Regions from separate parts of the Bacillus sp. m3-13 genome, predicted to be linked through region 1. Evidence: predicted binding sites of a transcription regulator. Region 1 holds the regulator's gene; each other region holds the start of a gene.
What was found. Region 1 encodes LexA, which represses DNA repair genes until DNA is damaged. Its sites were predicted from a motif close to CGAACATATGTTCG; they were not measured.

Region 1 (3,271 bases):
ATCTATATGTTGTGTCATCTTATCCACCCTTTCTCTCTTTAACTTATTTTTTCATGGAAAAATTCTATTTTATCATAAATAGTATGTTCCAATGTTCTGAAAAAAAGCGATTAATGCTTTAAATTCTTTTTAGTATCCTTTAATTTTTCTGGAGTGACATCATTTCCTTCCGGATCCACGATTGTAACACCTTGCAAAGTATTTTCCATGGAAGCTCGGAATGTCTTGATATACTCTTGACGAAGCTTTTGTTGTTCAGCTGTCTCTTCCTTTGTAAGGCCTTCACTTTTGGCCTTTTTGGAAAGTGCATTGATTCTTGCTATTTTTTCTTTTGATAACATAGAAAACTCCTTCTTTCATCCTTGTGAAGATATGCTTTTATCTTACTAGAGAGGTTCTTTTTTTACAAGCAAACCGGTGTCGTTCTCTTCTATATACTCCCGATAGCGTCTATTTACTGTTGCTTTAGAAACTTCATACCCAAGCCCTCTCAATGTGGCAGCGATTTCATGAAAAGTGAGTTTATTTGTACGCAGTCTGACTATCTCTTCAATCGGCACCTCAATTTTCTCGCGGCCAGGGCTCATATGGAGGTTTGTCAGGTTTTTGGTGGGGTCATACCCTCTTTTAACCGCACGTTGCATGCCTCTTTTTATTTTCAAATTATGTAGCTTTCTTTGGTATTCCTCAACAATTGCCACAATATCCATAACCATCGAATCAGAATCAGATAATCTCAGTTCTCCATTATCCGTTATAGAAAATATCTTAATTTCGTGTTTTCTCAACCAATGTAAAAAAGCGATTTTTGCATTCCCTCTGCCAAGCCTTGTTTCATCCTGAATTAGAAGGACATCAATATGTTGACTTGAAATAAGCTCGATTATTTGAAAAACCCCTTCACGATCCAAATCATATCCGCTCGCCTGTTCCTCCACTATCTCAATGATTTCGATATCTCGGTTTGCCGCTAAGGAAACTAATTCTTCCCTTTGCCGGGACAATGACGTTTCTTGTGTATCTTTTTTGGTACTCACACGACAATAAATGATTCCCTTCATGTATGATTTCCTCCATCATTCTTTTAAACTATTATTATCAAGCGAACGTATATTCTTGTCAATAATTCGAACTTATGTTTGTATTTTATACCAAAACATGCTATACTATCACTAATATAAATGATAGAGGTGCGGAATATGAAACTATCAAAAAGGCAACAGGACATATTAGATTACATAAAAAAAGAAGTCCAAGCAAAAGGATATCCACCTTCCGTCCGTGAAATTGGGGAAGCAGTTGGACTTGCTTCTAGCTCCACGGTTCATGGTCATCTTGCACGACTAGAAAGCAAAGGTCTCATACGCCGAGACCCTACTAAACCGAGAGCCATTGAGATTATGGAAGACGAACTGGTACCTAAGATATCTGCAGTTAATGTTCCAATCATCGGTAAAGTCACTGCGGGTCAGCCAATTACAGCCATTGAGAACGTAGAGGACTACTTTCCGCTTCCTGACCGCTATGTGGCACCAGACGAACAAGTTTTCATGCTTGAGGTTATGGGGGATAGCATGATCGAAGCCGGGATCCTTGATGGAGACTATGTTATCGTTCGTCAGCAGCAATCCGCTAACAATGGAGACATCGTCGTTGCCATGACAGAAGAAGATGAGGCTACTGTCAAACGCTTCTTTAAAGAAAAAGACTATATCCGATTACAACCGGAAAACTCTACATTAGAACCGATCATTGTCCGAAATGTGAGCATTCTTGGTAAAGTAATCGGAGTATATCGTAATATCCATTAAAAAAGCCGTATATCGGCTTTTTTATTTTCATCAATTTAGTTAATCAAGGGTTTCACTGGGACGTTCTTTTAGTTTATGGTTTCCATTCTTCACTTCGGTAAATAGATTTCCCTCTTCCTCTTTTTCAATACGGCTTGGTTTGCTTGAGGGATTAATCATTGTTTTTAAGAGTTGAATTTCTTGATAGAGGAGACTCCATTCCTTCTTTGTTATCGGCTTTGCTTGATCGGTTAACTCAAATCCTAACTGACCGTTTGGCTCTAAAGTAGCCCATTTAACATCACTTATACTAGATATACTATTTTGTCTAAGCTTCATCTCCAATTGGTCAATGGTAAATCTCAATTTCTTTAATGTTTTTTCATTTAATTTTCCATTTTCTATTAGCATCTTGGATTTACCCGTAATTAACTTTTCAAAAATGTCGGATTTTAGTTGTAGGAACTCCATTAACACTAGTGTTACTACTAGAGTAATACCCACACCAAATGTTACCCAAATACTTTTGCCTGCCAAAGGTTGAATTAACAGAGAACCAATTCCAATCATGATTACCACTTGAGCTAAAGTCATTTGCGAAATGGACTTTCTGCCTGCAATTCTTAGTAAAAATGTCCCTATTATAGTTATTAAAACCGCTTTCCAAATCCAATTCAAATCCATTACTTCACCACCCCATCGAATTATTATGTTTTTATAATAATCCCGTCGCTGTTTTTTATTCAGCAATAAATAGAAGGGGGTAATCAGTTATTTAATTTTACATGTTTTTATTGGCTTGCGTCTCTCAAGTTCACCTCAATAAAGTCATTAATAAAATCATTATAATCAAAATCCATAGCTATATAATGCTCGCGTTGTGGTTGCTTATATACCATCCTTAAATCAGCTATACTTTGCCCTCTGTTCCCGTCAACAACTGCAACCCTTACATCTCTTTGGATAGTATATGTTTTATCCTTATTTAATAGATAATAAAGAGTGAATACATCATGCACCGGTGAACCATCTATACCTGGCATCACTTGGTCGTAGAATGTAGCATAATAATTGGTGACAGCTGGAATAAGATATTTGTACGGACTGCTAGTTTGATCAAAAATGAATGTCGCTATATCCCTAGTAACTATGGCCCTGTTTGTTACATTTAGTGGCGTTATATATACCTTTTTCGCTTTATTCAAAATTACAGAGGTAGCAATCGGGTCTCCCCAAAAGTTCGCTTCCGCCACATCTGTTACATTACCAGGAACCATGAACGCTCCACCCATAAGATATACCTCTTTAACCTGATCCATAAGTTCAGGTCGTAAGTTAAATGCAAAAGCAAGGGATGTTTGTCTACCCACATCCACAATTACAATGTCTTCTATATTTTCCTCGATAATCTCGAACATTAACTCAAAAGGACTAACCTCAGCTTTGAATTCTTCAGGCGGTATTATCGGTCCTAATCCCTG
Region 2 (3,271 bases), on a different contig from region 1:
CGAAGCTCGGCTGCACGTTCGAAATCGAGCGCTTTTGCCGCATCTTTCATTTCCTGCTCCATGCTTTCTATGAGCTTTTCTCTTTCTTTCTTGTTTTTCGGTCTTAGTGACGGTGCTTTGCCATCGTAATTGCCATCTTCCTCGGCGACAAATGTCGCGCGGATAAGTTCCGGAACTTTTTTCTTAATCGTTGTCGGCGTGATGCCATGCTCCAGGTTATAAGCCTCCTGGATTTCTCGGCGACGCTTTGTTTCATTTAAAGCAATATCCATGGATTTCGTTATTTTATCTGCATACATGATGACTTTACCGTTTGAGTTACGTGCCGCACGTCCGATGGTCTGAATCAAGGATCGTTCGGAACGGAGAAAACCTTCTTTGTCCGCATCTAAAATGGTGACAAGCGACACTTCCGGAATATCGAGACCTTCCCTCAATAGGTTGATCCCGATCAGAACATCGTGTTTCCCCATCCTTAATTCTCTAATAATTTCAATCCGATCAAGCGTCTTGATTTCAGAATGCAAGTACGCAACTTTAATACCTAGCTCTTTTAAGTATGCTGTAAGATCTTCAGACATCTTCTTCGTCAAGGTGGTGACAAGGACCCTTTCATCCTTTTCCACACGTTTATGGATTTCACCAATAAGATCATCAATCTGGCCTTTTATTGGACGAACTTCAATAATCGGATCAAGAAGTCCGGTCGGTCGGATGATCTGTTCGACCATTTTTGGTGTATGCTCAAGCTCGTAAGGTCCTGGTGTGGCCGAAACATAGACAAGCTGGGCTGTTTTCTTTTCAAACTCCTCAAACCTTAATGGACGGTTATCCTTTGCTGACGGCAGGCGGAAACCATGGTCTACTAGAACTTGCTTTCGCGCCTGGTCCCCATTGAACATCCCTCTGATTTGTGGAAGCGTAACGTGGGACTCGTCAATGACCAATAGAAAATCTTCCGGGAAGAAGTCCATCAGTGTGTATGGCGTCGAGCCCGCAGGACGGAGTGTCAAGTGACGGGAGTAGTTCTCGATTCCAGAACAAAAACCCATTTCCGCCATCATTTCCAGATCATATCGGGTACGCTGCTCCAGTCGCTGAGCTTCTAGAAGTTTTCCTGCTTCGCGAAGTTCTTCCAGTCTCTCCTCTAGTTCTGCCTGAATATTGACGATGGCCTTTTTCATCTTTTCTTCGCGGGTTACGAAGTGAGATGCAGGGAATATGGAAACATGGTTACGATCTCCAAGAATCTCCCCTGTTAGTGCATCCACTTCTCGTATGCGGTCGATTTCGTCTCCGAAAAATTCCACACGAATACAATGTTCGTCACGGGATGCTGGGAAAATCTCCACTACATCACCACGAACCCGGAATGTTCCGCGCTTGAAGTCAATATCATTCCTGCTGTATTGGATGTCTACTAAATCGCGTAGCAAGACATTCCGTTCTTTTTCCATGCCTGTTCTTAAGCTGACGACAAGATCGCGGTATTCTTCCGGTGACCCCAATCCATAAATACAAGACACACTAGCGATGATAATTACGTCGTTCCGCTCGAAAAGCGAAGCCGTTGCTGAGTGACGAAGCTTGTCAATTTCGTCATTAATGCTTGCGTCTTTTTCTATGAAAGTATCAGTGGAAGGTACGTACGCTTCGGGTTGATAGTAGTCATAATAACTAACAAAATATTCAACTGCGTTGTTAGGAAAGAACTCCTTAAACTCACTATATAATTGCCCTGCCAACGTTTTGTTGTGGGCGATGATTAATGTTGGTTTATTTACTGCCTGAATCACATTGGAGACAGTAAACGTCTTACCGGTACCAGTAGCACCAAGAAGCGTCTGATGCTTTTTCCCCTTTTTAAGGCCTTCCACAATCTCCGCGATCGCGGTCGGCTGATCTCCATCCGGCTTATATCCAGAAACTAACTCAAATTGTTCCATCCACAAAAAGCCTCCATTTCCGTTCATCTAACCTCTACCAATATTCTACCACAATACATGCCCAAAACAACAAAAATACGAACTGATATTCGGTTTTTTATATTAATATCCTTTTTTCTCTATACCCGAGTCTGTTGCGTTTTAAGAGTGTTTTCTATATTCTTATCATTATCATGTATTAGGAATCGGAAACTAGTTTTGAGGAGATTTATAATGAAAAAGTTTTTTATCAGGAAAAATTATAGAAAATTGTTCTGCATAGGTTGGATTATTATGTTACTGACAGGCTGTTCGTTCAACGATATTCCCGAAGAAACGCTAGACTTTCCTTATCTAGATGAACGTGCATTGGAAAATCCCGGGGTAGAACTAACCTACAGTGAAGTGGATGGCGAGTATGTGCATGATTTTATCAAAGATAATAAAGATAAAGCCATTAGGTGGACTGCTACGGTGACACGTGTAGAAAACAACTCAACGTACGAGCTGCAGGAACCGCTTCTACCAGCAATCCTCGTTACTTTTGCAGACGAATTAAATCATACACCAGAAGTTGGGGACGTTCTGACATTCGAAGGCGTTCTCACCGGATACGGAGAGACATTTGGCAAAGACCCGCTTTGGGTAGTAAGGCCAGCCAGCCTCGAGTCGACGACCACTGAAGAGCAAGAAGAATTGGCCAACTATCAACATGCAGCACGACAAGCAAAAGAGGGAGCAGACATTCCGTAACTCGGAAATGCCGCTCCCTCTTTTTTATTTAAATTTCCCTACCATGCGCTTTGAATACAAAAATCCGATCACTAGAGAAAGGACGTCCAATAAAATAACATACCATTCGTTCCCATGTCCTTTAAGAATGGAAACTAGAATGAGCGCTGCCGCCAAACCTGTACCCACGTAAAGGTTATAGGTCACTCTTGTGAAAAGGACCACGAGCAGCGCAGGGATAATCAACGCTAAAACCAGCTTTACTAACAATCTGAAAACCTCTTTTCTATCTCATCCGAAAATCTTCTAAAGTTAGTATAGCAGTTTTGGGGCTTCTATATAATAAGAATTAATCTACTTGTATCACCTGAATGTCATCACCAGAGACATTTTGAATGACTGTTTTTCCATTTTCCTTTTTAAAAATTATAGAATAACCTTTTAATAATTCACCATCGTATTTAACCATAACTTGCATTCTCATCTTTCCACTTCGTACACCTTCTAAATCCAAGTCATCCATTGGAGATTCAAAAACGTAGTCTTCCTTTACTGGAAAGTCGTACCGATTTAAAGTAAAGACGGGGCCACTGTCCATCGACTGTTCAACCTCT
Region 3 (3,271 bases), on a different contig from region 1:
GAAGTTTGTGAATTTCGTCCTTTGCTTCCAAAAGTGCTTCTTTTTTAAGCGATTCAGCTTCGCGTCTGGAATCTTCCACAATTTGATCTGCGACACTTCTTGCGCCAGCAATCTTCTGTTCTGCAATGGATTTACGAACATAAAAGCCAACAACTACACCGACGATTAGGGCAAGCAAAGCGGAGATAATAATTGGCATAAAATTATCCATCATTACACCTCCTCTTGCTATGAACTTTTTTCTTGCTAGATTTCATTGTCGGCATGTACATTGTAACAATGTTTGTCAATATACAGCTCAAGGGCTTTTGCTTTTTTATAGCTCTAAAATTCTAACAAAATGTAAATTATACATACTAATTGTAAATCTGTGAAAAATTATTGTCAAGCCTGTCCCGCTAAGGATATGACCTTTTTGGTAAACTAATCCTGTTTTTAATGATTTTTTTATAAATTTAGTGAAATTTTATAAAATTACAGGCCCTGTATTGATGTACAGGGCCTGGTTTGAGTATTAAAAATCTAATTCTTCTTGATCCATTTCTTCTTCCGCTGGTGCGGTTAAATCTTTATCCAATCCGTGATGATCACGGATTTGCTGGTGAATTTCTTTTAGGATATCTTTATTTTCTTTTAGGAATTGCTTTGCATTTTCGCGTCCTTGTCCAAGTCTTTCTTCATTGTAGGAATACCATGAACCACTTTTTTGGACAATATCCAAATCGGATCCCATATCAATTACTTCCCCTTCTCTTGAGATACCTTCACCGTACATGATATCCACTTCTGCTACTTTGAAAGGAGGAGCAATTTTATTTTTTACAACTTTAATTTTTGTTTTATTCCCGACAATATCATGACCTTGTTTCAACTGCTCAGCACGACGAACTTCTAAACGTACGGAAGAGTAGAATTTCAGGGCACGGCCACCAGGAGTCGTTTCCGGATTACCAAACATAACCCCGACTTTTTCACGAATCTGGTTGATGAAAATAGCAATGGTTTTTGATTTATTGATGGCACCAGAAAGTTTACGAAGTGCTTGGGACATTAAACGAGCTTGAAGACCAACGTGAGAATCTCCCATTTCCCCTTCGATTTCCGCTTTAGGTACTAGGGCCGCTACAGAATCGACAACGATAATGTCAACCGCACCACTTCTTACAAGAGCTTCTGCGATTTCCAATGCTTGCTCACCAGTATCTGGCTGAGAAAGAAGAAGCTCATCAATGTTTACGCCAAGTTTTTGTGCATATACTGGATCCAACGCATGCTCTGCATCGATAAACGCAGCCTGTCCGCCTTGTTGCTGTACTTCAGCGATAGCATGAAGGGCTACAGTTGTTTTACCAGAAGATTCAGGACCATATATTTCTACCACTCTGCCTCGAGGATATCCGCCAGCACCCAATGCAACATCCAATGCCAACGATCCACTTGGAATAGTGGAAATCTTACGTTCTGTTTGTTCCCCTAATTTCATTATGGAACCTTTTCCGAATTGCTTTTCTATCTGTTTTAACGCCATATCTAAAGCCGCTTTACGATCACTCACACAATTTCCTCCTCTTATCTATTAAACTAAATGATTAGTATCTATTAACTACTCTTACTATACCCTTTTTCAATTCGTTTGGCAACCAAAAAACGAACATCCATTCGGTTTTTTTATAGTGAGATTTTTGCGTAAAATATTGAATTTGCTTTAAGGGGAAAAAGGGATTTTGTGGGTGAGATTTTGGTGAAAATACAAAATTGGTTTTTTTGTCTCAAAAGAAAAAGCAGTTGAAGTTCCCCTCAACTACTTGAACAATTCTTTCAATAGGTAGTGGCAGCCATATTTAGCTGATCTATGTCTTATACCGTCTCTCGTTCCTGCTAGATGAATTTTATGAACGGTAGTTTCACCGTTAGGAAGGGCAATTCCGATAAACACTGTTCCAACAGGTTGATTATCCATTGTACCAGGCCCTGCAACTCCGGTAAAACTGATGCCGATATCTGTTTGCAGTAATTTCTTCACGCCGTTTGCCATTTCTTTTGCAGCCTGCTCACTTACTGCTCCATCGGTTTCAAGGGTGTGTTTTTTAACTCCCAGTACATTTTCCTTCACGCTATTAGTATAGCTGACAATGGCACCTTCAATCACTTCGGAGGCACCGGTGAAGCTTGTCATTTTCTCAGAGAACAAACCGCCCGTAAGGCTCTCGGCACTGCTTAGAGTGTAGTGGGAATCTTGAATCTTTTTAAAGAGAACAGAATAAATGGTATCTTCGTCATATCCAAAAAAGAATTCTCCCACTCTATCCAAGATCTCTTTTTCGCATTGATCTATTAAACGGTTTGCTTCATCAATAGATTGATGCTTTGCAGTTAATCGCAGTGTGACCTCGTTGTCTCCTGCTAGTGGAGCAATGGTTGGGTTTGTCTGCCTGTCAATGATATCTTCAATATCTGTTTCCAATTGTGATTCCCCAATACCAAAAAAGCGGAGCACTTTGGAGACAATTTGCTCTTTGACTCCAAGCTTATCTAGCAGGTACTCTCTGCCGTGGACTGAAAACATTGGCTGAAGTTCTTTTGGCGGACCAGGTAAAAGCATGTATGTATGAGAACCTTCAGTCAGCGCCATCCCCGGAGCCATTCCAAACTCGTTTACCAAAATAGAGGAGCCTTCTAAAACAAGCGCCTGCTTTTTATTGTTTTCACTCATCACTCGTTGTGATTTTTTATAATAATCCTTAATGTTGGTTAGAGCTTCTTCATCCATAACCAATTGTTTATCGAGCACTCTTGATATGGTTTCTTTAGTCAGGTCATCTTTGGTCGGACCAAGACCTCCAGTGAATATAAGAAGATTGGAACGTTGTTTTGCTGTTGTTATTACTTCTTCAAGTCTAGAAGGATTATCTCCGACCACTGTATGATAAAAGACGTTTATTCCTAATTCTGCAAGTTGTTTTGAAAGGTATTGGGCATTTGTATTACAGATTTGTCCCAATAGTAATTCAGAGCCTACAGCTATAATCTCTGCGTTTCTTATCATAGCACTCTCCCCTTTTACTGGTTCTGGATAACGTCGCTGTTGATCTCCGCAAACGGCTTCGCTTTCCGCGGGGCGACCTTGAGCCTCCTCACAACGCTTCAGGGGTCTCAACATTGCCGCTACTTCCCCGCAGGAGTCTTCGCCTTTTGCTCCAATCACCAGCTATAAGCTACTATAAAATAATCTTTTTTTGTCTATTTAGAATTAACAAATGCTTGTCTGTTT

Region 2: a site for LexA is predicted at 2,025-2,038, ahead of uvrB (excinuclease ABC subunit UvrB). Genes of this name have one in related genera too.
Region 3: a site for LexA is predicted at 1,649-1,662, ahead of recA (recombinase RecA). Genes of this name have one in related genera too.

Annotation. Positions count from the first base shown of each region.
Region 1 covers NZ_ACPC01000014.1:22,727-25,997, reverse strand. Annotated here, with positions in the region: gene tkt (transketolase) at 1-18, opposite strand, end outside; gene M313_RS0106280 (DUF896 domain-containing protein) at 111-341, opposite strand; gene M313_RS0106275 (YneB family resolvase-like protein) at 387-1,061, opposite strand; gene lexA (transcriptional repressor LexA) at 1,200-1,811, shown strand; gene M313_RS0106265 (DUF421 domain-containing protein) at 1,851-2,474, opposite strand; gene M313_RS0106260 (nucleoside hydrolase) at 2,582-3,271, opposite strand, start outside.
Region 2 covers NZ_ACPC01000020.1:221,399-224,669, forward strand. Annotated here, with positions in the region: gene uvrB (excinuclease ABC subunit UvrB) at 1-1,946, opposite strand, end outside; gene M313_RS0114910 (hypothetical protein) at 2,160-2,678, shown strand; gene M313_RS0114915 (DUF2198 family protein) at 2,703-2,927, opposite strand; gene M313_RS0114920 (hypothetical protein) at 3,007-3,271, opposite strand, start outside.
Region 3 covers NZ_ACPC01000013.1:6,609-9,879, forward strand. Annotated here, with positions in the region: gene rny (ribonuclease Y) at 1-211, opposite strand, end outside; gene recA (recombinase RecA) at 515-1,555, opposite strand; gene M313_RS0105675 (competence/damage-inducible protein A) at 1,802-3,046, opposite strand; gene pgsA (CDP-diacylglycerol--glycerol-3-phosphate 3-phosphatidyltransferase) at 3,241-3,271, opposite strand, start outside.